Regions from separate parts of the Paenibacillus sp. PK4536 genome, predicted to be linked through region 2. Evidence: predicted binding sites of a transcription regulator. Region 2 holds the regulator's gene; the other holds the start of a gene.
The links. Region 2 encodes NrdR, which represses ribonucleotide reductase genes. Its sites were predicted from a motif close to AACACNATATATNGTGTT; they were not measured.

Region 1: nrdI (class Ib ribonucleoside-diphosphate reductase assembly flavoprotein NrdI) is a predicted target of NrdR. The motif match lies at 8,222-8,239, and genes of this name have one in related genera.

The regions. Positions count from the first base shown of each region.
Region 1 is NZ_CP126313.1:2,175,371-2,192,034, forward strand. Features, by position in the region: gene PO903_RS09885 (rhamnogalacturonan lyase) at 444-2,903, shown strand; gene PO903_RS09890 (helix-turn-helix domain-containing protein) at 3,090-4,811, shown strand; gene PO903_RS09895 (galactokinase) at 4,979-6,277, shown strand; gene PO903_RS09900 (glycoside hydrolase family 64 protein) at 6,402-7,778, opposite strand; gene nrdI (class Ib ribonucleoside-diphosphate reductase assembly flavoprotein NrdI) at 8,428-8,796, shown strand; gene nrdE (class 1b ribonucleoside-diphosphate reductase subunit alpha) at 8,783-10,867, shown strand; gene nrdF (class 1b ribonucleoside-diphosphate reductase subunit beta) at 10,982-11,950, shown strand; gene PO903_RS09920 (thioredoxin family protein) at 12,479-12,805, shown strand; gene PO903_RS09925 (hypothetical protein) at 12,847-13,326, shown strand; gene PO903_RS09930 (GntR family transcriptional regulator) at 13,527-13,916, shown strand; gene PO903_RS09935 (ABC transporter ATP-binding protein) at 13,909-14,814, shown strand; gene PO903_RS09940 (hypothetical protein) at 14,789-16,664, shown strand, end outside.
Region 2 is NZ_CP126313.1:2,837,356-2,854,019, reverse strand. Features, by position in the region: gene PO903_RS12785 (outer membrane protein assembly factor BamB family protein) at 1-45, opposite strand, end outside; gene PO903_RS12780 (glycoside hydrolase family 1 protein) at 249-1,703, opposite strand; gene PO903_RS12775 (beta-glucoside-specific PTS transporter subunit IIABC) at 1,854-3,755, opposite strand; gene PO903_RS12770 (hypothetical protein) at 4,172-4,540, opposite strand; tRNA gene PO903_RS12765 (tRNA-Ala) at 4,638-4,708, opposite strand; gene PO903_RS12760 (ABC transporter substrate-binding protein) at 4,976-5,950, shown strand; tRNA gene PO903_RS12755 (tRNA-Leu) at 6,215-6,298, shown strand; gene PO903_RS12750 (aldo/keto reductase) at 6,370-7,332, opposite strand; gene PO903_RS12745 (tautomerase family protein) at 7,333-7,728, opposite strand; gene PO903_RS12740 (LysR family transcriptional regulator) at 7,881-8,756, shown strand; gene nrdR (transcriptional regulator NrdR) at 8,921-9,397, opposite strand; gene PO903_RS12730 (lytic transglycosylase domain-containing protein) at 9,523-10,086, opposite strand; gene coaE (dephospho-CoA kinase) at 10,083-10,679, opposite strand; gene mutM (DNA-formamidopyrimidine glycosylase) at 10,689-11,534, opposite strand; gene polA (DNA polymerase I) at 11,721-14,387, opposite strand; gene phoU (phosphate signaling complex protein PhoU) at 14,559-15,218, opposite strand; gene pstB (phosphate ABC transporter ATP-binding protein PstB) at 15,244-15,999, opposite strand; gene PO903_RS12700 (methyl-accepting chemotaxis protein) at 16,134-16,664, opposite strand, start outside.

The DNA of each region.
Region 1 (16,664 bases), 660 kb from region 2:
TAACAAATCAATGAATTAACGTAATAATATCGCTTGTATCTCTATTTTGACGATAGATATTATATGTATTTGTGCAGAAATATAATTTAAAGACTTTAATTTATGCACATTTATAAATTATATGTAAGTTAATATAACATTAAAGAAGATATATAGCTGATCAGTACAATAAAACATACCAACAGAACCGATTATACAAAAAATAAACGTACACAACGGCACTGTTATTTAAACAGATGTCTCTGATTTGTGTACACCTTTGAGAACATCACAAATTTATAATAAAAGAGCTACCTGTAATAAATAATAGAACAAGATCATGGGGCGAATGTTATAGAAAAGGAGGAGTGTAGCGTACGGTTCAGCAGGGTATAACCTGCATAGTAATATTCACTTATTCACATTTGTAAGCGTTACCAAAATGATAAGGATGGTGAAGGGGTATGAAAGACAAGCAATATTCGTTAACAACTAAAATCGTAGCCGCCGCTTTAGGCATCGTACTGATATTACCAACAAGTGGATTATTCGCAGCTGATTCTACAGATATGTCTATTGCATCTTCTAAAAGTAAAGGCAATAAAGGTGTTCAATTGGAATATCTGGATCGAGGATTGGTGGCAGCCAAAACAGCAGAAGGTATTTTTCTAAGCTGGCGCTTACTTGGAGACGAAGCCAACGGTTATTCAGAGACAGGGCTAACAGGTACTGATTTTGCTTTGTATCGCAATGGTACATTTCTAACAGTGGTGACAGATAGCACGAATTATCTGGATCGTCAGGGAACAACAACTGCTAAATACACGGTAGCCCCAATCAAACCGAAAAAGCCTCGTACCGATCATTCAGTAGCGACAGTGACAGAATCTGCTTATAACGAATCATCTACACAGACGACCGACATAGAAGAATCCAATCTAACTACGTATAGCACTCATTATGATCTTAAAGATCTACGTAAGCCTGACAAAAAGAAATTAAGTGCTCCTGCAACAGTCTGGAACGACACCTATTATGATCTGCCTTTGCAAAAACCAGCTGATGGGGTGACGCCTGCGGGTGAAGCCTATACGTATACTGCGAATGATATGAGCGTAGGAGATGTCGATGGAGATGGAGCTTACGAATATTTTGTGAAATGGAGCCCATCCAATGCCAAAGATGTCTCGCAGAAAGGATACACAGGCAATACGTATATCGATGCTTATCAATTAGATGGTCGACTGTTGTATCGTATTGATCTAGGTGTGAATATTCGTTCGGGCGCACATTATACACAATTTATGGTGTATGACTTTGACGGAGATGGCAAAGCCGAAATGATGTTCAAAACAGCGCCAGGCACTAAGATTATTCGTTATAATTCACGCGGTAAAGTCTCTTCTGAGAAATACATTACATTACCCAAAGCCGATAAAAAAGCAGGGTATGCGAATACCGATGATTATCGCTTAAGCAGTAGTGGCTACTATGATCATGTGGTGGATATGTTTATGGGATGGCGTGATCAAGAAGAAGTGAAGGACGGTCACTGGCCACAGACGCTTGAAGAATGTTTTGGGATTGTGCCTAAATACAATTATCCATTATCTCGGGTTGATGCAGAAGCGTTGACCGACTACTTTATGGATGTGTATGCTCCTTCACGTAGTGCACGGAATGATCTGCGGACGTTTGAAGGATTTATTTTAGACGGACCAGAATACTTGTCTGTTTTTGAAGGCGAATCAGGGAAAGAACTTGAAACGATAGCTTATGAACCCGATCGACATGATGATGGATTGATGTGGGGCGATTATGCGATGTCACGAATCGAACCGGGCAACCGTGTAGATCGCTTTCTAGCAGGTGTAGCTTATCTCAATGGTAAAACACCTTCGGCTGTATTTGCACGTGGATATTATACACGCTCTGTGCTTGTATCCTACAATTGGGATGGACGTCATTTGCAAAAAGTGTGGAATGCAGATAGTGGATGGACGCCGATGAGCAATCCATTTAACGATGGCCCTCATGGTGTTAATGGAACCGATCCTGAATTGGGTACACTGACTACACAAGGTGCTCATTCATTGACGATGGCAGATGTAGATGGAGATGGCAAAGATGAGATTGTATACGGCTCTGCTACAGTAGATGATGATGGTAGCTTACTTTATAGTTCAATGGATATAATGCCTGCTAACAGCGCAACACCGGGAGTGATAGCAAGGCTTGGACATGGAGATGCGATGCATGTCACTGATATTGATCCGAACCGTTCGGGGATGGAAATCTATATGGTGCATGAAGGTGGAACATATGCGCCTTATGGATATAGTATGCGTGATGCCCAAACAGGCAAAGTGATTTTTGGAGCCTATAGTGGTAAAGATACAGGACGTGGCATGATTGGCGATATTGATCCTTCTCGCCCGGGTCTTGAAGCATGGTCAATAGATATGCGTACAGCCGATGGTCAGCAGATCGGAACCAAGATCCCCGGAACCAATATGAATATTAAATGGGGCGCCGATCTAACCACTCAGATTATTGATGGTGCTCGTGAAGTGACACCTACCATTCAAGATTGGCGCAAAGGAACAGTGCTTACAGCAACAGGCACGCTAACCAATAATGATACAAAAGGCACACCTTCACTGGTAGCGGATATTTTTGGCGATTGGCGTGAAGAAATGTTGGTACGTACAACCGATAGTTCAGCGATTCGTATCTATCTGAGTACAGAAGTCACCAACCACAAATTGTATACATTATTGCATAATACACAGTATCGTACAGGAGTGGCTCGTCAGAATACAACGTATAATCAACCGACATATACTGATTTTTATTTTGGTTCTGATATTGACTGGTCGACCGTACCTTTACCGAACTTTTATACCGCTGGAAAAAGAAAGTAAAGTCCAAATAGTTAAATAATTGTTAACTGCCTGTTGCTTTTATGGATTAGAATTTAGATAATCCCTAAAAAGTAGCAGGCTTTTTAGCATAGATATGATGACTACATTATACAAACAGTTCTCTCACATTATATAATGCTAACAGATAAATGATAAAAGGTATCATTTACAGAGGAGGTTTGCAGTATGGATATTTACCAGAGTAGCCAGCGTGATCATTCGTTCATGATTCAGCCAGCCATGCATCCGATATTAGATCTATGCAAATCGATCTACTCTTTTCATCTTACTCCTACGCATTCTGTTATGAATAACCGTGCTGCTTGTATGACTCCTTTACGCTCAGAGCATCTTCTAATTTTGGCTTTAGAAAAAGGAACCGTAACCGTTAGACCTCAGTCTAATGCAACTATAGAAATACAGGATCAACCTGAAGCATGGTATTTGCAAGCAGGGGAGCTATTATTTGTACACCCGGACACAGAGCTACAGCTCTCTTATGGTGAAGAAGGATGTCTACATATCATCACTTGTGAGCGTTATAATCTAGTACAAGATTGCATGAATCAGATGAGCTACCAGTTATGTTATCAAAGCTTGCCTAAGCATGGAACGATCGTGAGTCGTAATACCGCCTATTCGTTTGAGCTAATTCAACAAATGTTATTATACGTCGATCAAGACACAGAGCAGATTCATGTCTTATTGCACAAATTATTGCAACGGATCGATTGTTCATCGGATGGGTCTAATGATAAATATGTAACCCGTTCTATGCATCAGATCGCCAGTTATATTCGTTATGCTTCAGAGCAGATGTTAACACGTGAAAGTGTGGCAGCGCAGACCAATCTGCATCCACATTACTTTTCCGAAGTGTTTAAAAAAGAAATAGGGTATACCTTTTCCGATTATCTTGCGATCTGGCGGATTAATAAAGCGAAAGAACATTTGTTATGCACAGACAATACCTTACATCATATTGCAGAAGAAATAGGATATAGTGATGGTATTTATTTAAGTAAAAAATTCCGTTCATTTACCGGCATGACTCCCGGAGCTTTTCGAGCACGCAAAGGAACACAACGTATTGCTGCTTTTCCATTTGCAGGTACATTATTAGCATTAGGCATTACTCCATTAGCAAGTGTGTTTGAGATTAATCAACATTCTAAGTTATTAGAAGAAGAATTATCTTCGGTTCCGATATGGAATCTGGATAAAGGAGCTCATCAATTACCAACAGAATGGCAACTACAGTTACCTGAATGTACAGTTGACGATGTGCAACCGGATCTGATTATTATTGCTGATTGTATCTTAGATCATCCCAAATTATTTGAACAATTAAAATCGATTGCGCCGCTATTTATCATCGAACGGGGTGTACGCAGTCCTATTGATGAATTGTTGTATATAGGGCAAATTCTTAATCGTCAGCATCAAGCAGAAGAGTGGGTCATACAGTATCAATATCAGATCGAAGTCGCTAGACAACAATTAGAACTGGAACAGGTCACTCAGCAGACTGTGGGTTTGTATGAGATGTGTGGTGATCATCAGATTGCGATCTGGGGAGAAACGACACGAGCGGGTTATAACTTGTATCGAGCCCTCAAATTAAATCCGCCTTGTCCTATTCGTCACGATATATTGGAAGCAGGAGGGTTTAAATTGATTGCAGAACATCTTTTGCCACAGTACGCAGCAGATCATATGTTTATTGTTGCTCCGGCATACTGGTTGGAAGGTATGGAATCGATGATGCAACAACATCCTATTTGGAGCCAACTCCCTGCTGTACAAAATGGACAAATCTATGGATTAAAATTAGAAGAATTCGGTTATGATGACGGCTTAGCTTTAGAAAGACAGCTGCGTATTCAAGTTAATTATTTAACAAATTAAGTTAAGATGATTATATAAATGGAAATCAAAAACGATTCTATTCCAAAAAGTGCAGAATCATTGCAACAATACCCTGACAATTCCGCAAAATTTCAGTACAATCAATATAGGAACAGATATAAGCAACATGGGAGAAACTATTTTTAATATTAAAGGGGATATTTAACATGCAATTGAGAACGGTTACAGAAAACTTGCAACAATACAATACAGACAAGATGCAACAATTACTTGTAGATATGTACGGACAAGAACAAGTACAGCACCAATTGGATCGTTACCAACAACTCATGAATAGTTATCACCAACAATTTGGAGATGGTAATATTCAATTATTCAGTTCTCCAGGTCGAAGTGAAATTGGTGGTAATCATACCGACCATAACTACGGTAAAGTGCTTGCAACCAGTATCAACCTAGATACAATCAGTGCAGCAGTACCTGTAGATGAACCTTATATTACGATTGTGTCTGAAGGCTATAGTGATGTATACAAAATCCATACGTCTGAATTAGAACCTGTTGAAGGCGAAGGCGGTACACTCGCGTTGATCCGTGGTATCGTTGCGGGCTTTGTGAAATGGGGACTACATGTAGGCGGATTCAATGCTTATGTCTCTACAAATGTACTGGCAGCTTCTGGATTGAGCTCTTCTGCTTCGTTCGAAATGTTGATCACAAGCATCTTAAATACGTTCTACAATGACAGCAAAGTCGATATCGTCAATATGGCTCGAATTGGACAATATGCTGAAAATAAATTCTGGAATAAACCTTCTGGACTATTGGATCAAATGGCTTGCGCACACGGTGGATTAATTGCAATCGATTTCATTAATCCCAAAGAACCTGCGATTCAACACGTTCCTTATGATTTTGATGCACAAGGATATGAAATGGTTATCGTAAACACAGGAGGCAACCATGCCGATCTAACTGCTGATTATGCGGCTGTACCGGAAGAAATGAAGGCGGTTGCGGAAGCATTAGGTCATGAAGTGTGTCGTCAGATTAGTCTGGAAGAAGTGTATAGCAATTTGGCACGTCTTCGCGAACAGACAGGAGATCGTGCAGTATTACGTGCACTTCATTTCTTAGAAGAAAATGATCGTGTCGATGAGCAAGTCAAAGCGCTACAAGCCAACGAATGGGATCATTTCCTAGAGTTAATAACTGGTTCTGGTAATTCATCATGGAAATGGCTCCAAAACGTATATCAAGATTCCCATACCCGTGAGCAAAGTATCTCGATTGCTTTGGCGATTACTGAGATCTTCTTGAAGCAAAAACAAGCAGGTGCTTGTCGTGTACATGGTGGCGGATTTGCAGGTGTTATTTTGACGATTTTACCTAAAGAATTAGTCAGCGAATACACAGCACTTATTCAAAAAACATTGAATACATCTACGTATATTATCAATGTACGTCAACATGGATCGATCTGTTTGAATAACTACTTAAATTAAAGAATACATTTTTGTAACATATACAAGGCATCATGATTGAACAGAAAAAAGCCTGCTTCTACACTGTCAAAATGACTTTGACCGTAGAAGCAGGCTTTTTTGTATATGATTATCGTATATCGTTTTACCAGCCGACCCGAATAATCAATCCTTTAGGATCACCGACTTCGAGATACGAAGCTTGCTGATTGTAATCATCATAAGCGAATCCGTACGCTAAGCGATTGATACTATGATCATGCCAGAACTTCGCATAGTAATTAGCAGGTGCAGCTTTGTAATATTGAGCAGGATTACTCCAGTTCGCTTGATTGTCATAGACATGACGATTGATTGCTGAACATGTACCTGAATCCTCTGCAAGTCTACCATTACATAACAAGATCTCCTGCGTGCTGTAATTGCTGTATCCAGCAAAATAATTCGCTTGTGTACCATTTACCCCGAATGCTCCATGAATGGGTGCTACGATCCGGTAAGGCGCTTGTACGTCGGCAAGAGATTGGAACGCTGAAGGTACTTCACTGCGATACTTACTAAATAGACCTGAACGTGTTTCTGATTCCAATTCGCCTACCGTCTGATCGTAGTTACCTGCACGATTCACAAGGCGATGCTGTAAAGGAAAACCAAAACCATCTACACGTGTCGTATTTCCATGATATCCAGTACCATCGACAGTGAATTCTACAAAATCAAAATAGATATTACGGTTAGGGTCAGCAGGGTTATTGATGTCCGGGCCTGCAAATCCATCATCATATGTTTTGATATAACAAGGTGAACCTACACAGATGAACATTCGACCGGAATCGATCTTCGGCATATTCACCCAATTGATCTGATCCAGCGTACTGTAGATATTGGCGTAATTGACTCCATTTTTGGTGAGATGCCCTGTAGCATTGTTGAGTGCGGTAGAGATAGGCTTGAGCTGACCGCTATTATCGAGATAACTCCATTGTTTAGTGGCAGGATTGATTCCGAGAATGCCCCAGTAAATCTGATTATTTGCATACGCACCTTTGGTACCATTAAGTACTTTGAACGATAGTACGCCATTGCCTGTAGCTGTAGGAATAGAAGCCGCAGGTATACTGTAGATTGAATCAGAACCTGTTCCGGGATTAGTGGGTGTAGTTGAACCGGATGTGACGGTATAGCTAAAGCTAGGGGTATCATAAGCAGAAGTTCCATTATTGTACGTAAATGAATATTTGATCACTTGACCGGTTGCTACATTGGATACATTTTGAATATACCGCTTAGATCCACTATCATACGTCATACGCAGATTTTGCAAATTACCCGAGTTCACCGAGTAATGGATATCTACCCATGATGTATTTACACTCGAAGAGAACCAGATTGTTGCTGTTGTGCCTGAAGTGGTGGCTCCTTGGGTATAATCAGCCGCAGATACAGATGATGATGCAGGAGAGAAGAGATTGCTTGTCAGAACAAGTACAGATAAAAGCAAGAAGTAAACCATTTTCTTCATACGTATATCCTCCTATTCAAATTGTATGCGATTGCAATTACGCTTTTAATTATTTCAATATATGGTAATAAATACAAGACAAAAACCATGTGTAATCCTCATGTGTATTTCTATGCCAAACTTTCTTAATTTAAAGAAACTTTTATTTGCTTTTTTGTTCAAGAACAGCTAAAGTTTTATACTTGAGCGTCTAAATAGACCGGAATTTATGTTCATTTTAAAGTGAATTTATGTTCATTGCATAATCTGGAAATGTTCGGGAAAAAGAAAAACAGAATGCACTATATCTAGTATGTCAAGAAAATTATTTTTTTATAAATGATTATCGAGATGTATGTAAAATACGTGTTCGAATAAGTCCCCGTTGTACTTGGATTTTTGAAAAATTAGACCGTTTTTAAGGCATGTTTGGACGGCGGTGTAGACCTTCAGTTCCTATTGACAACACTATATATAGCGTATATCTTTGATAAAGTCTTCTATATATTGCGGTTGCGATGTTTGAGCAGAGAATATATAGGTTATAGCTAATTATACGCACTAGAGCAGATAACACAGAGATGATATTAGAGCATTGTTATCTGTATTTATATAGTGATTGAACGGACGAAGGGTACTACATATTGAACCGAGAAGGAGATGTCACACCATGCTAATTGCTTATGATTCCAAAACAGGCAATGTGAAACGATTTATCAACAAATTGAAATTACCTGCTGTACAAGCTGTACAGATTGATGAGGCGCTGACGTTGAATGAACCTTTTGTACTGGTTACGTACACAACTGGATTTGGTCAGATTCCCGATAAGGTAGTTCACTTTTTGGAGAGAAATCACAATCGCTTGATTGGAGTTGCAGCAAGTGGCAATCGTAATTGGGGTGACAAATTCGCTCGCAGTGCTGATCTGATCTCTGAACGTTATAATGTACCGGTGGTGTACAAGTTCGAATTAGCAGGTACAACAGGAGACGCACAACGATTTCAACAGGAGGTAGATAAAATTGCGGCATATTGAATTGAACAACTTACTGATGCAACGGGATGAGAGTGGATTTTTCCGTTTGGATAAAGATAAAGAAGCAGTTGTAGAATATATGGAAGAGGTAGCTCGTAAAAGTATCAACTTCCCGGATACAGCAACCAAAGTACGTTATATGATTGATAACGACTACTATGAAGATATGTACAAAAATTATACTTCGCAAGATGTGGAAGAAGTCTATGCGATTACACATAGCTATGATTTCCAATTTCCATCTTACATGGCGGCATCCAAGTTCTATACGGATTACGCAGTAAAAACAAATGACCGTAGTCAATACTTAGAGCATTATGCAGATCGTGTTGCAGTTGTAGCTCTTCATTTGGGACGCGGAGATGCAGTGAATGCCAAGACGCTTGCTAAGTCGATGATGGAACAACGTCTACAACCAGCAACACCTACATTCCTGAATGCAGGTAAAAGTCGTCGTGGTGAGATGGTATCTTGTTTCTTACTTGAAATGGATGATTCACTGAACTCGATCAACCATGTATTGAACACTTGTATGCAATTATCCAAAATCGGTGGCGGTGTAGCGGTTAACTTGTCCAAACTTCGTGGACGTGGTGAACCGATCAAAGGTGTTGAAGGTGCGGCTAAAGGAATTATGCCTGTATTGAAACTGATGGAAGATGCTTTCTCCTATGCAGATCAGATGGGTCAACGTAAAGGTTCTGGCGCAGCATATTACAATATTTTTGGCTGGGACGTTATGGAATTCTTGGATAGCAAAAAAATCAATGCCGATGAGCGTACACGTCTCAAAACATTGTCAATCGGTCTTGTTGTACCGAATCGCTTCTACAAATTAGCAGCAGATAACGAACTATTGCATGTATTCGCTCCTTACAGTGTATACAAAGCCTATGGTAAATATCTGGATGATCTAGATATCGATGAAATGTACGATACATTGCTTGCAGATGATCGTATCAAAAAGAAAGCTATTATGAGCGCTCGTGATATGTTAACCAAAATCGCAAGTGTACAGTTGGAATCTGGCTATCCGTACATTATGAACAAAAGTAATGCGAATAACGGTCATGCACTAAAAGATATCGGTTCTATTCGTATGTCTAACTTGTGTACTGAAATTTTCCAATTGCAAGAAACTTCTGAGATTACTGATTATGGTCAAGACGATATCATTCGTCGTGATATTAGCTGTAACTTGGGTTCACTGAATATGGTTAACGTGATGGAACTTGGCAAAATTCGTGAATCGGTTCATGAAGGTATTATGGGTCTAACTTCTGTAAGTGATATGACAGATATCGCAAATGCACCAGGTGTAGCTAAAGCAAACCGTGAAATGCATTCAGTCGGTCTAGGCGTAATGAACTTGCATGGATATCTTGCGAAGAACAAAATTGCGTATGAGAGCGATGAAGCAAGAGACTTTGTACGTACATTCTTTATGATGATGAACTTCTATTCATTAGAGAAAAGTATGGAGATTGCTCGTGAGCGTCAAACGACTTTTGCTGATTTTGAGAAATCCGAATATGCAAAAGGAACGTACTTTGATCGTTATTTAGAAATCGATTATCGCCCAGCAACGACGCGTGCAAGTGACTTGTTCGGTGATATGTATATCCCAACACCAGCAGACTGGCAAAACCTGAAAGCTGATGTGATGAAACACGGTCTTTATCATGCTTACCGTTTGGCAATCGCGCCAACAGCAAGTATTTCATATATCCAAAATGCAACATCCAGTGTAATGCCGATTGTAGAACAAATTGAGACACGTACGTATGCGAACTCAACGACTTACTATCCTATGCCATATATGCAACAGGATAACTATTTCTACTACAAATCAGCTTACCAAATGAATCAATTTAAAGTATTGGATCTGATTGCTGAAATTCAAAATCATGTCGATCAAGGAATTTCAACAGTTCTTCATGTAGGTAGCGATGTAACGACTCGTCAATTGGCTCGTTATTACCTGTATGCGGCTCAAAAAGGTCTAAAATCACTTTACTATACACGTACTAAATTGCTTAGCGTAGAAGAATGTATTACTTGTTCGGTGTAATCTTTTTTTAATCTAATGCTATAGCAATATAACTGTAATGGACTGTACAAGAAAGCCTGTTTTTTTAGGCTTTTTTGTATGCCTTAAACGTTTACCAAGGAGGAATTTTGATTTATGAGTGGACCTATCAAAGCTGTCAACTGGAACCGTCCTGATGATGATTTCACAATGATGTTCTGGAACCAAAATATTATGCAATTCTGGACGGATGATGAGATTCCGTTGTCTGATGATAAAATGTCATGGATTCAATTAAGCGATATTGAACGTGACACCTATATGAAAGTGCTTGGAGGATTGACGTTACTTGATACGATTCAAGGTGGCGTAGGGATGCCTAAAGTATTGGAGCACGTCGAAGGCATGCAACGTAAAGCGGTACTTGGCTTTATGGCGATGATGGAGCAGATTCATGCGAAATCATACAGCAGTATCTTCACAACACTATCTTCCACTGAAGAAATCGATAAGATTTTCCAATGGGTTGAAGATAATCCACGTCTACAAACCAAAGCAGAAACGATCCGTCAGTACTACTTGAATATTAATTCGCCAAAAGAGCTATTTTTAGCGATGGCGGCTTCTGTATTGCTAGAAAGTTATTTGTTCTACAGTGGGTTCTTCTATCCGCTTTATTTAGCAGGACAAGGTAAAATGACGTGTAGCGGTGAGATTATTGATTTGATTTTACGTGATGAAAGTATTCACGGTGTGTATGTAGGGGTACTTGCACAAGAAATCTACAATGATCTGGAAGAAGATGAGCAAAAAGACGTGTATGAAATCTTAGAAGGTCTACTGACATACCTTCATGCAAATGAAGAGAAGTATACCGAAGAGATTTATGATCCAATCGGTCTGACTGAAGATGTTAAAGTCTTCCTTCGTTACAATGCAAATAAAGCATTTATGAACTTGGGATTTGATCCTGTATTTGCAGAAGAAGAAGTGAATCCAATCGTATTCAACGGTATCAGTACACATACGAAACAACATGACTTTTTCTCGAAAAAAGGTAATGGTTATGTGCGTGCGATGAACGTTGAGCGTTTGACTGATGATGATTTTAAATTTGATTTTTAAAATGGTTTTGTGAGAGACCGCTATGGGAAAGAAATCATTCTGTCGGTCGCTGGTAAGATCGGATTTTTTTGAACGACTGCGTTGCAGTCAAAATCCGAGTCTTACAAGGCGAATGCTTCGCTCCTTTCGAATTGATTTCTTTCCCTTCGCTCAGGCGGGGGAGTGACAAAACAAGGATTTTAAAAGATTAGATATAGTGTGGTAGTAGGTTGGGATTGTGAAGGAAATATAGTATGTAAGGGATAATAGAGAGAGAATAGAGATAGTTAGAGAGATAAAGATAAATTATATATGTGTTCAAAAGGGTGAAGTAAAGGTTGTTTTTCTGTGGAGTTTAGCAGAAAAACAGCCTTTTTTCGGTTGGGAATGGTATGCGTTGAGTACATATAAGGAGTTATAGACTCTGCAATAACGATCTAATTTTGTTTAAGTGTCATCCGTAATGCAGTAGAGGTTAGGTATAATGGTGGAAGTGAGTAGAAGGATAGAAATATATACTATAAATAGTGTGGGAAAGAAGGAGTAGAAATGGAAAGGCTTTTTGAGAAAGAGCAGGTAGATGATTTTGTTCGTCAGCATCCATTAACGTTATTAATGCTCAAAACGCAGAATTGCAGTGTTTGTGAAGCCGTTCAGCCGAAAGTAACTACGTTGTTAGAAGGATATGAGCATATTGCAGGTGCATTTGTGTATATGGAAGATGTGCCTGAATTAGCAGGAGAGTATATGATTTTTACTTCGCCGGTATTGTTGTTAATGATGGAAGGGAAAGAAGTATATCGGGTGGCTCGTTTTATTTTATTTGAAGAATTAGCCGATCAATTGGATCGGTATCAAGCGTTTTTGCAATCGTAAGTCTTATAATCGGGTAATGCTTGTTAAAGGAGATGTTGGATATGGGTATTACGGGTGTGTATTATCAAGAACATGGTAATTTGGAAGACATCTTGGCTGGGCGTGTAGAAGAGCCAGCGTTAGATATTGATAAGACGTGGAGTCTGATTGTAGATATGTTTCCAGATATTCCGTTAGTTCCAGTAGGGGAGCAGTATAAGGTAGACAGTCAGGCGACTGAATACGGTTCTTTTTATTTATCTGCTGAGAAAGTAGCTGAGATTGCCGAACAGATTCCTGAATTGAAGCAGACTGACAATCTCACGAAACGCATCGATTTTGAAAAGTGGAAAAACATTCCCGAGATGGACATCGAGCAATTGGATGAACGAGCAATGATTATGCTTGCTTTTCCAATGCAAAGCGATGAGACCTATGAAGAATTGGTCGATGGTTACTTACTTCCTCATCTGGAATCCGTATTTGAACTTTTTGAAAAAGCTTTTACTCAGCAGGATGGTTTAGTCTTTATGATTGTTTAACGATACGAATTTGAGATGGTCTATATGCTACAAAATATATAGTGTATTGAAATACAAAAGAAGCTGTTATTCCTTTGATAGACTTGGGGAGTAACAGCTTCTTTTATGTTTTTACCAATATCCACCATAAAAAACAATTGACAATCTGTATTAACTGTACTAATAATAGTAATACAGTTAATACAGAAAGGAGGCTCTTTATGTTCGAATTAGATGTACGTAGTCGCAAGCCAATCTATGAGCAGTTGATGGACAAAATTAAAGAAATGATTATGTATGGCATATTGAAGCCGGAAGAACAGTTGCCTTCGGTGCGTTCACTTTCTACTCAATTAACCGTCAATCCGAATACGATTCAGAAAGCATATCGAGAATTAGAACGAGAAGGCTATATTTATTCTCAGCCGGGTAAAGGAAGCTTTGTCTCGCCTGAACAACAGCAACCGACTCAAGCACAACAGGTAGATATGCGTGAACGCTTGCTCAAATTGTTTGCTGAAGCGATCTATCTAGGATTTACCAAAGAAGATTTGCAGAAGTTGTATGAACAAGCGATACAAGAACAAGAAAGGGGGCATCATCATGATTGAAGTCAAAGGACTTACCAAATACTTTGATGGTGAGAAAGCAGTCGACAATCTATCATTACACGTACATAAAGGTTCTATTTTCGGATTACTAGGCTCTAACGGAGCAGGCAAAACAACATTGCTCAAAACGATAGCAGGCATTTACCGTGCGGATCAGGGAGAGATTACTTTAGAAGGGCAAGGGGTGTATGAGCAACCAGAAGTGAAAAATCGGATGATCTTTTTAGCCGATCAACCGTACTTTTTTCCACAAACGTCTGTCAAGCAAATGGCTTCCTTTTATCGTGCGGTCTATCCGCAATGGAGTGAAGAACGATTTCAACAGTTAGCTCCAGCATTCGCAAGTATTGATATGAAACGTAAATTACACCGCCTCTCCAAAGGGATGCAACGACAGGCTTCGATGTGGTTAGCATTGAGTTGCAAACCGGATGTATTGATTTTGGATGAGCCGATTGATGGATTAGATCCAGTGATGAGACGACAGGTCAAAAACCTTCTTTTTCAAGAGACTGCTGAACGTGAAATGACGGTTATCATTTCTTCGCATAACTTACGTGAAATCGAAGATCTATGTGATCATGTAGGCATCATGCACAAAGGCAAATTGTTAGTTGAAAAAGAACTGGACGATCTCAAAGCCGATACACATAAAATACAAGTCGCTTTCCGTGATGAACGCCATGAACATGCTATTTCTAGTCTACTGGATGTAGTGTATAAGGAAGAACGAGGCAGTGTAGGTATTTATATTATCAAAGGTGAGATTGAGCGAATCAAAGAAGTATTTAGCGTCTATACACCCTATGTATTTGATATTTTACCCATGACGCTCGAAGAAATCTTTATTTATGAAATGGGGGACGCCGGTTATGATGTTCAACCGATTCTTCTTTAATCGAGGGTTATGGATACAAGCATTTAGGCAAAGCGCATGGCTTAGTATATTATATTTGTTAGTTCTTTTGTTATCTGTACTCATCTCTTTAAATATGCTGAATGATTCGTATAAGAATCAACGTTTTCATTTTGTTGTTAGTTACTTTGCTGAAATAGGCGCTGGTTGGCCCAATGTGACAATGCTTATTATATCCATCCTTATGGGTCTATTGCTAACAAGATATATGCAAAATAAAGCTTCAGTCGATTTTTTTCATAGCCTTCCTTTAAAAAGAGTTCATTTATTAACAACTCATTTTGCGGTAGGAGTTATAGCATTAACGATTCCACTATGGATCATAGCTATAATAGCAGCAATATTAAGCAGACAGTTTGAGTATATTGATTTTACAACCATGCAAGTTTTAGAATGGACGATAGCTACAAATGTGCTTAGCCTTTTGTTATTTAGCCTTACTGTATTTGTAGGCATTTGTATCGGACAAACGATATTACAGGGTATAGTTGTTGCTATTTTATTAACACTCACTGTAGCTATTCCTAAAGTGTGGAATAAACATTTAGATATTTATTTATTTGGATATTCGTCTCGGAATCAACAGAACTTGAATGAAGATTGGTCTCCACTTTTCAATATTATGAATGCATCTGCCAAAATAATTACAACATTAGAAACATGTTTATATCTTTTGATAGCTATTATATTGATCGTATTAAGTTATCTATTTTATAAAATACGTGCTACTGAAAAGACAACTCATGCTGTCACATTCACATATTTTAATCCGTTATTTCGGGTGGGAGTTATGTTTTGTGGTGCTTTGTTTACAGGTGCTTTATCTGTATCGTTTCTGAATGATTGGACACCTATTGCTTATATTGTAGGGGCTATTGTCTCTTACGTTATAGCAGAAATGCTTATTCGTAAAAGCTGGAATATATACCATATAAAATTTGTTAAAGGGTTTTTAAGTCATGGTATTATTGTTGCCTTAATGTTATATATACCAGTTTCAAATTATGTACATTATGAAGCTGAGATACCAAATGCAGAAGAGATTGCTGGAGTCTATGAAGGGGGTAATCTTTCTTATTATTTGTTTGAAAATGAAGGATATGTAACGTTTCCAAGAGTCATACGTCCAGGAGTTCTTTCTTCAGATCCTGATTATATTCAGCTTGTTCGTAATCTTCATATGCAAATTGAACAAATACGTCCTAAAGTTGATAAACTGAAGCAATATACATTAGATTATAAGTCAGTAGACATTGGATATAAGCTAAAAGACGGAAGCTTAATGACACGTTCTTATCAAGTACCTTCTAATGCTCCTGAATATCAATATTATCTAACAAAAATACAAGAATCGCCATCTTATAAGGTTGCAGTTTACAATCTTCCATCTTTAGATCATGTAAGTAAACCGATTGAAATTGTAAACCGAGATCGAGAAGAGCATAAAATTCAAGTTTCAGATAAAAAAGATATTAAAGAATTAATTCAATTAATAAAAAAAGAAAAATTGGCAATTGGTAATCCAGATGCAAGTTTACCCTATAGTAGTCTTTATTTTTCTATTGAATCTGATCTAATCAGTTATAAAACTTCTCAATACTATGATTGGAATTCTTCTTACAAACCTTTAGCTAATTGGCTTAAAAAGAAAGGATACTGGGATCAGATTATTACAAAACCAGAAGACTTAAATGCTATAATTGTTGTTAGAGATCATCGGACAAAAACTGAGAAAGATACAACAAGTGAGCAGAGTTTATTTACAGACTCGTATAGGACAGATAAAGAATTTGTTGCAAATGATAAAAAAATGATGGGGAAATTGCTTGATG
Region 2 (16,664 bases):
TAATAATACAGATGTAGCCAATACACAGATTATTCTTTTTTTCATAATAAATATCCAACCTCTCCAGTATGTATTACATTTCAAAAAAAAGGGTTATTCCCCAGTATCTATATCGTCTTATGAAACGTTATAATGAAGTTTTTTATTGGATTTGTAAAAGAGCTATGATTATATCAAGCTGGGATAATAAAAAAACCTGTTAAACACTCTATAAAGTGTATAACAGGTCTTTTTATTATCTTTAATATTTATCCCAACACGGCTCCATTACTCTCAATCACTTTCTGATACCAGAAAAAGCTATCTTTCCGTGAGCGATCCAGTGTACCTTTACCGTCATTATCTTTATCGACATAAATAAATCCGTACCTTTTCTTCATCTCGCCTGTACCTGCACTGACAAGGTCGATACAGCCCCATGGCGTGTAGCCGATCAGGTCAACGCCATCCGCTATCGCTTCTTGCATAGCGATCACATGTTGCTTCAAATACTCAATACGATAATCGTCATGAATACTTCCATCGGCTTCCACTTCATCCACAGCACCCAGACCATTTTCCACAAGCATCAAAGGAATCTGGTAACGATTATAAATATTGTTCAGTGACCAGCGCAATCCTTGTGGATCAATCTGCCATCCCCAATCGCTTGCTTTAAGGTACGGATTTTTGAGTCCCATGGATAGATTACCACCTACTTGTTCTTGGTCAGGATCAGCGCTCACACAAGTCGAAGAATAATAGCTGAATGTATAATAATCGACACAGCCTTCTTTCAAAGTCTGCTCATCTTCTGGCTCCATCACAAGTTCAATTCCTTGATCTGCAAAATAACGCTTAGCAAAGCCCGGATAAGCTCCTCTAACCTGTACATCCGAACATAAGAAGTTCGTTAAATTATCTTTTTGTTGCGCCAAAATTACATCTTCTGGATTCGAAGTTAGCGGATAGGAGCACATATAAGCGATCATACAGCCGATTTTGAAATCGGGATTGATCTGATGCCCTAACTTAACGGCTTTGGCACTAGCTACAAATTGATGATGAAGCGCTTGGTATCGTGCTTGTGGATCATCTTGCGATGTATCGACTAATTCTCCATTGCCTTTGGGAATCATTGCGCCAGCCAGAAACGTTCCAAACGGTAGCGTCAAAATATTAATTTCATTAAAGGTTAACCAGTATTTCACAGTATCTTTGTACCTTGTAAATAGTGTCTCACAATAACGAGTGTAACAATCAATCACCCGACGATCAGACCAACCGTTATATTTCTGCGCTAGAGCAAATGGGGCTTCATAGTGAGATATCGTTACCAAAGGCTGAATATTATTCTTTTTCAACTCAGCAAAGACTTGATCATAGAATTGCAATCCTTCTTCACTCGGTTCAAGATCATCGCCATTCGGGAAAATACGTGACCAGGCGATCGACATTCTAAATACGTTAAAGCCCATTTCACCAAACAGAGCAATATCTTCTTTATACCGATGATAGTAATCAATAGCTTCATGGCTTGGATAGTTGAGTGTCGGGTCTAACGCTGTTGTGATTTTGCGAGACGTAGTATGAGTTCCTGCGGTCAGCATATCAGATGTACTTAACCCTTTGCCCCCTTGATTATAGCCACCTTCTAATTGATTCGCAGCTGTTGCTCCTCCCCATAGAAATCCTTTTGGAAATGTAGGCTGTACTGTGCTCATCATTCATTCCTCCTGTTATATAGTGATCAGTATCGTTCCAAGTGTCTGTTGATCTGTATACTGTCAGACACTTGGAACTTACATATGAGTAGAGATTATTTTGATTCAACAGAAAATGTATACGTATTCAGCAATGACATTCAATCTGTATTAGATCAAGACCGTAATTAGATCTTCTTTGAAATGAATCGCTTGCTTGTCGGTCTGCACAACATCTTGGAAATTAGCTGTATTGGAAATAATCACGGGTGTAGTTACGATATATCCAGCGGCTTTGATCGCTTCGATATCGAATTCCATCAACAACTGTCCTTTGGTGACGATATCGCCTTGTTTCACTTTAGGTGTAAAATGTTTGCCTTTTAACTTCACCGTATCCTGACCCACATGGATCAAAATATCTACGCCATGATCACTGGTAATTCCCAGCGCATGACCGGATGACAGCATCGAAGTCAATACACCATCCACAGGCGAATATACTTTGCCTTCAGACGGTTCAATCGCTATCCCTTTGCCCAGTGCACCTGAGGAGAATGCTTCATCTTCTACAGCACTAAGTGGAAGAATTGTTCCTTGTAATGGACTTGCAATCGTTTCTTGAGCGATTTTGATCGTTGTTTTGGGTGCTTGTGATTCTGTGACTTTAGCTGTTTCTTTGTCGTCTTGGAACATCGCATACATAATAGCAAATCCAAGCACAAAGCTGACTCCAATACCAATCAACATGCCATAGAATCCAGCATCTATACCGCTTGGTCCGATGTAACTTGGAATCCCGAAAATCCCCAATCCACCTACGATATAAGCTTTGGTACCTGCAAAGCCGATAATCCCTCCACCTACCGCAGCCGCTATACAGCTGATAATAAATGGTTTTTTACGAGGAAGTGTGATTCCATAAATCGCTGGCTCGGTTACCCCAAAGATACCTGAGATAAATGCAGGAATCGAAAGCGATTTGAGTTTGACGTTTTTCGTTTTGAGTAAGATTGCTAGCACAACACCTGTCTGTGCAAATGAAGCTCCAAACATCCCTGCTAAAACAGGATCGAATTTCATAACGGTTAAGTTGTTGATCACAATCGGAACCAGACCCCAGTGTAAGCCGAAAATAACAAACACTTGCCAGAACGCACCGATCAACATCCCTTCAATAATCGGGCTTAAGTTATAGACAAATAATGTACCTGCCCCTAACAATTGACCTGCCCATGTAGCGATCGGCCCAATAATAAGTAACGTTAACGGAACAATAACAAGCAATGTACAGAACGGAACCAAGAATGTACGCACAACACTTGGAATAATTTTTTTGAAAAATACTTCTAACTTCGAACCTACATACGTAGCTAAAATAATCGGAATAACACTAGACGAATACGTCATCAGAATCACAGGTATTCCTAAAAATGTAATATGGATCGGTGACTCAAATAATGTACCTGCGAATAAAGTGTACAATGGATCGCCAGCAGTTAATCCACTAAGCGAGGGATAAACCAGTGTTGCTCCAATAGCCATCCCGATAAATATATTGGCATTGAACTTTTTGGCAGCCGTATAACCCAGAAAGATTGGGAAGAAATAAAATAGACAATCGCCTAATGCATTAAGAATTTCGTACGTTCCTGACTCTTTTGTTAACACATGTAATGCAAGCAGTAATGCAGTAAATCCTTTGATCATCCCTGTAGCACACAGCACGCCTAAGATCGGAGTAAATACGCCGGAGATCATATCAATAAAGCGATTAAACAAGCTTACTTTCTCTCCGTTAGATGTATCTTGTACTGTATCTGCTTGAAATCCTCCAATGGTACTCACTTCAGCGTACACATCAGGTACATGATTCCCAATAACCACCTGATACTGTCCACCACTCTGAATAACGGTAACGACGCCATCCATATTTTTAAGTACATCCGTATTGGCTTTGCTTTCGTCTTTTAATTTGAAACGCAAGCGTGTAATACAGTGTGTCAGACTATTCACATTGTCCCGACCACCAATATTGTGGATAATATCTTTGGCTAATTGTTCATATTTCATGGTTATCGCTCCTTTGGCATTGAGGTACGAAAAAAAGACAAAACCCAACTAGATCGCGTAGATGTAGATACGATCTGATTAGGTTTTGCCTGCATGACCAGTAACAATCCTATTTCTATTCTTTTGAGGGTAAGGAGTATCCTGAGCTTGCTGTATCACTTTATAGTAAGCGCTTACTTTAAAGCGATATTGAATGCTCTAGATAGAGATATTATACGCAAAAAGGCAAAACCCAACACATGTCAGACCTAGCTACATGTACTGGGTTTTGCCTTTGCAGTAACAATCCCTAAAGCAAGAATATCATCGTTTGATTCATTTGGCAAGAGAAAAAGTATACGCTTACATTATTTATTTTTTAAGAGTGAATTTTAGTTTTTATTTTTAAAAATGTATAGTGTTTCTTTTCGCTTTCTTTAAAATTCGTTAGTGATATTATGCCAGTTGGTGAGATCGGGTAATTTCTGCTGAGTCCAGTAATGTAAAAGAATTTGAATGATCTCCTGGTGATTGGATGTATGATACGCATAATGTTGAAACGCAGATTTATCTCCTTCAGGCACCAACCGAATCTCAACCACCATCCCTTCCCCTTCATGTTGTTCCGAAGCCGCTTGTATGTAGATACTATGTTCGATAGGCTGACTTGGAGTGAGAATAACATAGTCATAGATACCTGTTTGGAAATCGAGCACGATATCGGAAATGACAGATGCTTCGATCGAGTCATTATCGTAGATCGTGCCGTTGCTGTCGATGGTATAAGTGAGTTGTTGGTAAGACATGGGTTGGAACCTCCTGTAAGTTTTATGTATTGGAATGAGTCTATTATACGCAAAAAATCCGCTAAACACGAAAAGTGTCTAACGGATTTTTATTTTATGGAGCTAGGCGGAATCGAACCGCCGACTGATCGCTGCCAGCGACCTATTTTCCCCCTAAACTATAGCCCCATGTTTAGTTATAACTCAACCTATTTCTCTCATAATCATGTGGAGAGAAAAAATACATAAAGCAACAACTACATTAATTTATCACATCTACCTATACCCCGTCAAGAAAGATCCTTTTACACCTCTTTCTCTCCTTCCTGCAATCTAAATTCACACCTCTACCCCCGCAGTCTGTGACAAGCGGGTGACAGTTGGGCGGAAGCGTTGACTTTGGTTCTGTGTGTATTGGTATAATGAAGTATAGTACTCAGAAAAGAGGCGAAAGCATTGAATTTTAATACCACTTATGCCAAAGCAGGATTGGGATTACTCCTAATGTTGGTTTTTTTGACGGCTTGCGGACAGCCTAAAGAAACGCGTGCCGATATTTTCAATCCCAATGGGATCAAAACGATGCCGATCAATGATTCTTTTGGAACGGTAAGTATTCCGGTTTCTCCGAAGCGTATTGCAGTCACTAGCCAATATGCACTGGATTACCTGAATGCGATTGATGTGAATGTGGCACTGGCTCCTAAGCCGACGGAAAGCAATCCTTTTCCTATCTATATGACAGATGAAGAAAAGAATAATATTTCACTGATCGAAGGCGAAGGTACCGAGATTAATCTATCTGCATTGAAAGGGCAAAAGCCTGATCTAATCTTCACTGATAATAGTGATCGTGCAGTCTATGATGAATTGTCCAAAATCGCACCAACGATCTATATCGCACAAACCAACGACTGGCGCAGTGAACTGTATAACTATGGAACGATTGTAGATAAAGAAACAGCTGTCAAACAATATCTCAATGCTTTCCAACAAGCGACCAATGCAAGTAAATCGAAGCTAACGCCTATTATTGGAACATCTACAGTAGCAGCGGCTTCAATCACCAAAGACGGCATGATGTTATACAACAATGCCAAAAATGGTGTAGGCGAAGTCATGTATCAGGATATGGCGCTTAAAGCTCCACCTATATTGCCAACAGATGCGGTATCGGCTCCGGCAACAGTTGCTCAGTTGCAAAGCACTAATCCAGATTATCTATTTATCTCTACAGGCGTTGCTGGTGATACACCTGACGCTTTGACCAAGCGAATGACAGCCACAGCAGATGGTGCAATATGGAACCAGTTAACAGCAGTACAGAATGGGCATGTTTATATTGTGGATCCTAGCTTTTTCAATAATACTCCTCCTGCTAAGACCTATGTATTAGAAACGATTTTGAAAAAAGTACAGGGTACATCTTAATCTAGTCTTTCTTCTCAATGCTCGATGGATTAAAATCTTTTTGATATAACAAACAACGATGAATCGGTGTCTCCTTTGAACTATCAAGGGAACAGTATATACGATTCATCGTTGTTTATTTTTGTACGAATGGTATGGATCAGACCAGCAAAAAACTTGTATTCACTTTTCAAATCCGATATAATCTTACTTACGGTGATTTGTTCACCACTCCCACATTAACTTCTCAGACAAACATCATGAACATGTGGAAGTTACATATTCGCGGTCATGGCGGAATTGGCAGACGCGCACGGTTCAGGTCCGTGTGGGCTTACCCCCGTGGAGGTTCGAGTCCTCTTGACCGCATACTTATTGTTTACTAAGCTTGTCTCGTCTATTGCGGGATGGGCTTTTTTATATTTCAATCTCTGTGCTATTCAATCTATAGAAGCTATCTGCTCCCATAGGGATACAGGCATAGTTCCTAATGACATCACCTGTTCGATCTCATCGATATGCGCTGTACGACTTGCTCCGATTAACATCGAATCTATTTGTGGATGTTTTATCGTCCACCATAATATTAACTGTACCAGTGTAACCCCTACTTCTTCTGCTATCACACGATATTTATCCACTTTTGTAAAATTCTCTTCTGTAAAATAATGCTTCATTCGTTCTTCGCCTTTGCCCATACGACTTTCAGGAGGAATATCTTGTAGCGATGAATAGCGTCCTGATAATATCCCTCTTGCCAGTGGACTGTAAATAATCTTCCCGATTCCAACTTGATCCGCATAAGGAAACACGTCTTGCTCTATATCTCGAGTCAGCACATTAAGCTCAGATTGAATAGAAGTAAAAGGTGTCCATTGATGCGTATCACTGAACTTGTAAGCAGCACGTAACTGATCTACAGCAAAGTTAGAACACCCGATTGCTCTGACTTTACCTTGCTGTACTAATTCATGCAATACAAGTAACGTTTCTTCAAGTGGTGTATGAGGGTCAAATTCATGAACTTGATACAGATCAATGTAATCGGTTTGCAGACGTTGTAGAGAACGATCGATCTCTTGCATGATATGGTGACGAGACAACCCTTCGTCCATTTTACCCTGACCCATACGCATACCTACTTTGGTTGCAAGGATCACCTGATCTCGTTTTCCTTTCAGCGCTTGACCGATGATCTGCTCTCCTAATCCATCTCCAATATGATCAATATCTTGCCTTTTGCCATAAAAGTTAGCTGTATCTATAAAATGAATACCTAGCGCTAGGCTTTGATCCAGAATACGTTGTGAAGCAGATGCATCGATCCATCTTCCAAATGCCATCGTTCCTAGACCAACTTTGGATACTTGAATATTGGAATGGCCTAATAGGTGCTTATCCATTTACTCATTCTCCTTTACCATTTGTGCCAGACCACTTCCAAATGACCAATCTTCAAATTCAGTCTCGATTAACATGATAAAAACATCTTCAATCCGAACGCCGACTTGCTCTGCTAGTTGCTTCGCTAATTGCATATACAGCTTTTTCTTTTTGACTACCCCTCGACCAGACTTCAACGTAATCTGGATATACAGTAATCCATCTGAACGATCTCCTTGTAAATAGTGTGGATCATATATAAATTGTTCTGACTGATGATGATGAAATACTTGAAAGCAATCTTTTACCGGTACATCACAGCAATCTACCAGTGCTGATAAAATGACCCCACTGATCTGTTGCAACTGCTCTGCATGGTACTGATTCTCCATATAACTGACTCTTGTAAATGGCATAATTCTGATCCTCCATCTGATCAATAAATTTCTTAAATATCTAAGCGGTTGTGTATGCTCTTATTGTACTTAGAATCATTCTATTTATATAATAGATAATAATCATAAAGATCATTCATTTTATCGATGAAGATAGCAAAAGGAGATGGATCATGGATCTGACAGAATTGATTGCTTTTCAGACAGTCATGCGTGAAGGAACGTTCTCCAAGGCTGCGGAAAAGCTAAATTATGCTCAATCGACAATTACCAACCAGATTAAACGATTAGAAAAAGAGTTAGGAATCACTTTGTTTTATCGCAATTGGGAAGCTACACTCACGCCTGCCGGGCAACGATTTGCAGAACAAGTGGATCAGCTCATCCAGCACTGGCGTTATGTAGGCGATATTGCCAAGCAACTAAACGAAGAAGAAATAGGCACATTACGCATTGGAGTCACAGAAACATGGGCAGACTACCATTTACCTCACATTTTAAATGAATTTCGGCAATATAAACCTAAAATTGCTTGCGAGATTACAGTGGGTCATTCTGCTTTTTTGGAAGAATGTTTGCAACAGGAAAAAATCACTATTGCGTTATGTGCTGATTCTGAATATTCTCATCTTTTCTCATTCGAACCTTTAGCGCAAGAATCGATCTCTGTTGTTATACCAGCAGGTCATTCATTAGCTACCGCTCAAACGGTAACGATAGACGAGTTATTATCGCATTTATTGATTATTGGACAATCGTCTTGCAAGTATCGATTACAGGTAGAAAAAGCGTTCCGCACATATGAGAAAGAACCCTTATTTTATACGCTAAATCAACTTTCATTGATCCCTTTATATGCTGAACAGTTAAATGGAATTGGGATCGTTCCTTCTTCCTTGCACATAGACTCTGGATATACTCGCTTGCCTTTTCCAGTGTTAGATAACCCTTTAAATATCGGCATCCTGCAACTTTGTTCTATGAAATACAGTAGTGGAATACAGCAACTGTTTATCGAACAAGTGCGGAATTATTTTCACAATCGTTAGTAGGATGAGAGTTTAATCTGCTATTTAGTAGATAGGAATAATTCATTATTTTATAGAAATGTATACCAAAAAGAGCATCTCTACATGTGACTGTAAAGATGCTCTTTTTTGCCTATCAAGTATCCTCTAACGTTATTACGATCTCTAATCTTATTTAACTCTGATTAGGTATTCGTATTTTCGCTCTCTTCTTTGGATAATAGACCTTTGAGCTCTTTCATAAACATATTAATATCTTTAAATTGACGATAGACTGAAGCAAAACGCACATAGGCTACTTCATCGACAGGGTACAACTGTTCCATCACTAACTCGCCTACAGCACGACTTTCCACTTCTGCCATCGCTGTAGTATGTAGACTTTTTTCCACTTCAGAGACGATCATATCCAATTGATCTACAGATACAGGGCGTTTCTCACAAGCACGAATTAGACCACGAAGAATCTTATCACGGCTAAATTCTTCACGACTACCATCTTTCTTAATCACAATCAGTGGAGTTTCTTCTACCATTTCGAACGTCGTAAAACGGCGATTGCAACTTTCACATTCACGTCGACGACGAATCGACTTATTATCATTGGCTGGACGGGAATCCAGCACCTTGGTTCCATTGTGACTGCAATATGGACATTTCATTGCTCACGTCACTTCCTTTCTCGCCAACCGTTCATTCGGACATCATTTCAGTCAAGTTCACGCATATATAGTTCATCTATTATCAAATATATGTGTTCCAGAATCCAACATAGTGTTTGTTCGATCTAAAAGGCATCGTATAATTCAGTATACTGCTTATAATAATATAATACACGTTGAACATAATGTCTTGTTTCGCCAAAAGGAATATCTTTGGCATCTTCTAGTGTGCCATCCCATTTACCGGAACTGAGCCATGATTTCACATTGCCAGGCCCTGCATTGTACGCCGCAATCACAGCCACCTTATTGCCATCAAACTGACGATTGAGCTGTCTAAGATACCATGTACCAATCTGGATATTAGGATCGATCTCATGCTTCACTGTTTCCAGTGACATATTATCTAAGTGTGCTTGCTCCATGATCCATTGCGCTGTATTAGGCATCAATTGCATCACACCCAAGGCACCCTTTTTGGATTCCATACTTGGTTTAAAATTCGTTTCTACTCGAATAATCGCAGCGACTAAAAAAGGATCGACTTCATACGCAGCAGCATGCGCACGAATCTCTTCTTTGTATTCGATTGGATAAATCCAACCTAACCAGCGACTATTGAAAAAAACAACGATCACAACAAGGATAAACAGTGGTAAAAGTATTCTTTTACGAACCAATTTCTTCATGAAAGACCTTTACTCTGCCAGAACTCTTCCAATTGAGCATACGTATCCTCAAGGGTACCGCTGTTATCAATTACAATGTCAGCTATTTTTTTCTTTTGCTCAATATCCATTTGCGCATTTATTCGTTTCCATGCTTGTTCTTCGGTTAATCCATCGCGCGCTATTAAGCGCTCCAATTGAACTGATTGAGGCACATACACTACCATAATCTGGTCAAACGTATAGACACCTTTGGCTTCTAGCAATAATGGAATATCTGCAACCACTAACGTATCTGGATATTGTTGTTCTAGCTCTAAAGTACGTGTCTGAATCAATTCACGAATCGCAGGATGAGTAATCTCTTCAAGCGATTTGCGTTCTTCAGGATGGGTGAAAATATGTTCACCTAACTTTTTACGATTTAGTGTTCCATCTGCTTGTAACATGTCTGCGCCAAAACGTTGTACCACCTGTGCAAGCACAGGATGGTCAGGCATCATCACTTCACGCGCAATCAGATCAGCATCGATCAACTTGGCTCCTTTAGAGGATAACCACGCAGACACCGAGCTTTTACCTGTTGCGATTCCTCCGGTTAAACCGATATTCATGATGTCACCTCAATGTTTCTGACGAGTAGGTAGCGGCTGACACACAGGGCAAAAATGTGTTCCTCTTCCGCCAACAACCGTCTTCTCGACAAGTGTTCCGCATTCATAACAAGGTTCTGCTTTGCGACCATAAATACGTAGACTGTGCTGGAACATCCCCATTTCGCCCTGTCCATTGACATACGACTTAATCGAAGAACCACCTGCTTCTACAGCATCCGCAAGTGTTGATACAATGGCTTCGTGTAGACGGGTTAATTGTTCTGCTGTTAACGTATTAGCGATCTGCTCTGGATGAATTCCTGAACGAAATAAAGCTTCATCCACATAAATATTTCCGATCCCTACCACATACTTCTGATTGAGCAACACAGGCTTAATCATCGTACGACGCTTGCTCATTAGATTGATAAACTGCTCTGCTGTAAATTCAGGCGCAAGCGGTTCAAGCCCCAAGTGCATCAGTGGCTTAGACTGCAAATCTTCATCTTTTTTAAATAAATGCATGGTACCAAATTGACGTACATCTTTATAACGAAGCTCTGTACCATCGGTAAAATGGAAAATAACATGAGTATGCTTCTCGACAGGTTCATCTTTTGTATAGACTCCATAGCGTCCTTCCATCCGTAGATGAGAAACCAACACCAAATGATCCATCACGATTCGCAAAAATTTGCCACGACGCTCCACTTTCTCAATCGTATGCCCTTGAAGCTCAATCTCAAACTGCTTATGATCATCCGGTAATTGAACAATACGTGGCAAAGACACTGTAACATGATCAATCGTTTTGCCGGCAACCAAGGTGTTTAACGTCCGTCTAACTGTTTCTACTTCCGGCAATTCCGGCATAACCTTTCACCTTACCTTTTACAATAATATTCTTAAATAAGTCATTATAAAAATTTTAATAAGTCAAATGCATATTTTATATAATCAATCTTTAACAGCGATCGTAAGGATCATCTCTTTGGCGGAACGAATCACTATTCCACCTCCAAGCATCCCTACGTTCCCTACCCTCTAATTATAGACTATTTACTTCGCTTCATACCAGTTCGCACCATAGCTCACTTCAGCTTTAAGTGGCACAGATAACGACAATGCTTTTTCCATCACTTCTGGTACTAATTTCTTCATTTGTTCCATTTCATCCGCAGGCACTTCGAATACCAATTCATCATGTACTTGCAGTAACATACGACTGTTCAGCTTATGATCTTTAAGTGCTTGATCCATATGCACCATAGCTAGCTTAATAATATCTGCGGCTGTACCCTGAATAGGTGTATTCATCGCTGTACGGTTCGCAAACGAACGCAGATTGAAGTTAGATGAATTGATATCCGGTAGATAACGGCGACGCTCTAGCATCGTTTTCACAAAGCCATCTTTTTTCGCTTCGATTACGATATCGTCCATATAACGGCTAACGCCTTTGAAGACTTCAAGATATTGGCTGATAAAGTCGCCTGCTTCTTTGCGTGTAATCCCTAGATTCTGAGATAATCCATAATCACTAATACCATAGACAATTCCAAAGTTAACCGCTTTGGCAGAACGACGCATATTACCATCGACTTGCTCTTTGGTCACGCCGAATACGTCCATAGCTGTTTTGGTATGAATATCCATATCATGTAAAAAGGCATCTTTTAGACCTGGATCATCTGCCATATGCGCAAGTACCCGTAATTCGATCTGGGAGTAATCGGATGATAGAATGCTCCAACCACTTTCAGAAGGGACAAATACTTTACGTAATTTACGTCCTTCTTCTAGGCGGATCGGAATATTTTGCAGATTCGGGAACTGACTGGATAAGCGACCTGTCGCTGTAATCGTCTGACGGAAAAAGGTATGCACTTTACCTGACTTCGGATGAACCTCTTTCAACAATCCTTCTACATACGTCGATTGCAATTTAGCAAGTTGGCGATAAACCAGAATTAACTGCACAATATCGTGATAAGGTGCTAGTTTTTCAAGTACATCTGCACTGGTAGAATATCCAGTTTTGGTTTTCTTCTCTACAGGTAATCCTAGACGATCGAATAGAATTTCACCTAATTGCTTCGGTGAATTCAAGTTAAATTCAACACCAGCCATTCCATGAATTTCAGTCACTAAGACATTGATTTTCTGTTCAAATTCTTTGCCTAGTTCACGTAGTTCATCGGTATTGATAGCAACCCCTTGCTTCTCCATATCGGCTAAGATGCGAGATAACGGCATTTCTAGATCATCAAATAAACTGGTCATTTCATTTTGCTCCAACTGTTCACGTTGAAGTGGAACCAGCTCACGAATAGCTGCTGTTTTGCGTGCCAGATGATGACTCAATATTTCTTCTTCAGGCACTTTATATTTAGCCCCTTTACCAAAGACTGTCTCGTCTTCTGGCATATGAGGTAGACCGTATTTTGCTCCAAGCGCATTCAAGCTTTGCCCGGACTCTGTTGGATCAAGTAAGTAGGCTGCAATCTGCACATCAAAAGAAGCTCCTGCAAATGGAATATCGATCCAGTGTAACACCAGGTCTGCACGATGCAAATCATGTCCATGCTTCGGAATCGATCCATCAGCTAACCATGCACGTACACCTGCTGCGCCCTCGCTTAACAATGTCTCAGGCGTCATAAAGTAATACTGATCCGGTGCAGATAATACAATACCCACCAGTTCCGCATGATGTGGATTATCTCCATGACTTTCAATATGCAATACTTCGACTGTATTCAGTACTTTTTCCAGTTCTGGAAGTTGCTCTTCACCTACAATCGTGACTTCAAGTTCAGAAGCTTCTACTTGCGCAGGATCATGCAGATCTTCACCATCAAGCTCTGACAAATTCAAGCGTTGAATAATCGAGTTAAATTCTAATTTGCGCAAAGCAACAATAGAAGTCACCGGATTAAATCCATCATATTTCATACTTTCCCATGTCGCATCAAAAGGAACATTACGGAAAATAGTCGCTAGTTCTTTACTCATACGAGCATCATCAGCATGAGCTTCTACTTTTTCTTTCATTTTACCTTTGAGTTGATCGGTGTTCGCTAATACTTCTTCTACACTGCCAAATTGATGCAATAATTTGAGCGCTGTTTTTTCACCGACACCTGGAATACCCGGAATATTATCTGACGTATCCCCCATTAATCCTTTAAGATCAATAATTTGAGCTGGAGTTAAGCCGTAACGTTCTTCAATCTCTGCGGGTCCGTAAGGTTCAATATCACTTACACCTTTGCGAGTAAGCGCAATTTTGACATGATCTGAAGCCAGTTGCAACATATCTTTGTCACCGCTGACAATCAATACATTGCGTCCTTTTTCCTCAGCTGTCCGTGATAATGTACCGATAATATCATCCGCTTCATACGTATCTAATTCATAATACGTAATTCCCAACCCTGTTAATAACTCTTTCAGTAATGGAAATTGTTCCGATAATTCTGGCGGTGTTTTTTGACGTCCACCTTTGTAATCTCCATATGTGGTATGACGGAAAGTAATTTTACCTGCGTCAAAAGCAACCATCACATGCGTTGGTTTCTCTTCTTCTAGCAATCGAATTAACATATTAGTGAATCCATAGACTGCATTAGTATGCTGTCCGCTTTTGGTTGTCATCGGTTGTTGCATTGCAAAAAAAGCACGATAAATAATACTGTTACCATCTATTAAAAGAAACTTTTCCATAGAACCTCCTGTAGTTAGAACATCTCTATATTGAACCATCTTCTGGTTTACGATTGTGATTAATATTCGCTCTTTCTATGATACCACAAGCCCTTCTAATCAAAAAATAAAAGCACCGGATTTGTGTCCGATGCTTGGGGGTTAGAGCTATGATATGACGTATTGTGTTGATTAACGGTTAAGATCGGGGCGCACACCTGTAACCAGATAGACAACACTTTCACCAATATTGGTCGCATGATCTCCGATACGTTCAATATAACGTCCAGTTAGATTAAGCAACATAACTTGCGGGCCATCAACGGCATGATCGATCATATAGTTATGCAGTTCACGAATCATTCCGCTATACATATGATCTACTTGATCATCATCTACGCCTACTTTATACGCCAAATCAGTATTTTCATCCAAATACGATTGGATTGATTCTTTGGTCATTTGTCCTACGATATCAGCCATACGAGGAATATCGACTAATGGCTGGATTAAAGTAGAATCTTGAAGACGCAATGTTACTTTAGCGATATCAAGCGCTAGATCACCCATACGCTCTAGATCACTAGAGATTTTGAAAGCTACGATAATACGGCGTAAATCTTTGGCTACTGGCTGTTGGGTAACGATCAGACGTGAACCAATTTCCATGACTTTTTCTTCTAATTCATTAAGCGTGTGATCATTACCAATGATTTTTTTAGCTTGTTCGATATTGAGTTGTTGCAATGATAGTACTGCTTCTTCTAAAGCATGAACTACATGATCTCCCATAGCAGTGAGCAAGCGACGTAGCTCTCCTAAACTTTGGTCGAATTCTTTCCGGTTGGGCATGAACAAGTCCTCCTTGGTGTAGGTATTAGCCGAATCTTCCCGAAATATAATCTTCTGTTCGAGAATCTGTGGGGTTGGAGAACATCTCCGGTGTATCTGACGATTCTACAACTTCGCCATTTAAGAAAAAAGCAGTTTGATCTGAAATACGCGCAGCTTGATGCATATTGTGTGTTACCATCACAATCGTATAATCTTTTTTAAGCTCACGCGTTAATTCTTCAATCTTCAAGGTAGAGATTGGATCAAGTGCTGAAGTTGCTTCATCCATTAAAAGGATATCGGGTTGACCTGCTAACGCACGAGCGATGCACAGACGTTGCTGTTGTCCACCGGATAAGCTAAGGGCAGACCGTTTAAGATAATCTTTCACTTCTTCCCATAGAGCCGACTGACGTAGGCTTGTTTCTACAATTTCATCCAATTCTTTTTTGGATTTTACACCATGCAGACGTGGCCCATAAGCTACATTCTCGTAGATGGACTTGGGAAAAGGGTTGGGTTGTTGAAATACCATACCAACCTGCTGACGTAGATTTTCGACTTCTACATTTTCACCATAAATATTAGAACCACTGATCTCTACTACACCTTCAATACGTGTGCCTGGAATCATATCGTTCATACGGTTCAATGTACGAAGCAAAGTGGATTTACCGCAACCCGAAGGGCCAATAAAAGCAGTAATCGCTTTTTCTTTAATGTTTAAATTAATATGTTTAAGAGCCTGATGTTTCTCATAGTACAGGTTCAATTGTTCTACACGTATAATAGCTGACACAAGGTACACTCCCCTGATTTTCAATTCTTTTTTTTGATAACGAATGTTTTTTACATCTATTCATCATAAATCATATTTGTAAATCCCATCAGTTCGAATTGTAAACGGAATGTAAAAAATGTAAAGCTCATGATTTAACGCTGTAAAGCTTGTGCCACGATACTTGTCAGATGATCCGCTTCGTCCGCCGATTGGATCAATTGCTCTGCACTTTTAGAAGCTTCTTCTGCTTCCAACGCCATTTTGCCAAATAATTGATTGGCTTGCTTAATATACACCATACTTTGATCCATAACGGTCTCTGTTGTGTGTGTAGAAGAAGCTGATTGTTGAATCATCTCACTTAATCCGGTCAATAGCCGATTCACATCTGTAGAGAGGGCTGTAATATGAGAAGATAATTTACGCATTTCTTCGGCGACCACAGCGAATCCTTTGCCTGCTGTTGCAGCTCTAGCCGCTTCAATCGAAGCATTAAGTGCCAGCATATTACTTTGACCTGCAAGATCGGTTACAGCATGTACCACTTTACTTGCTTGCCCTGTGTAATGCAGCATATCTTCGGCTAATGTACGTTGACGTACGACCAATTGTTGTACTTCTTCAAATTGCTGATTGGCTTTATTGAGATCTTGTTGACCGGATACTGTCTGTTGCTTCATCAA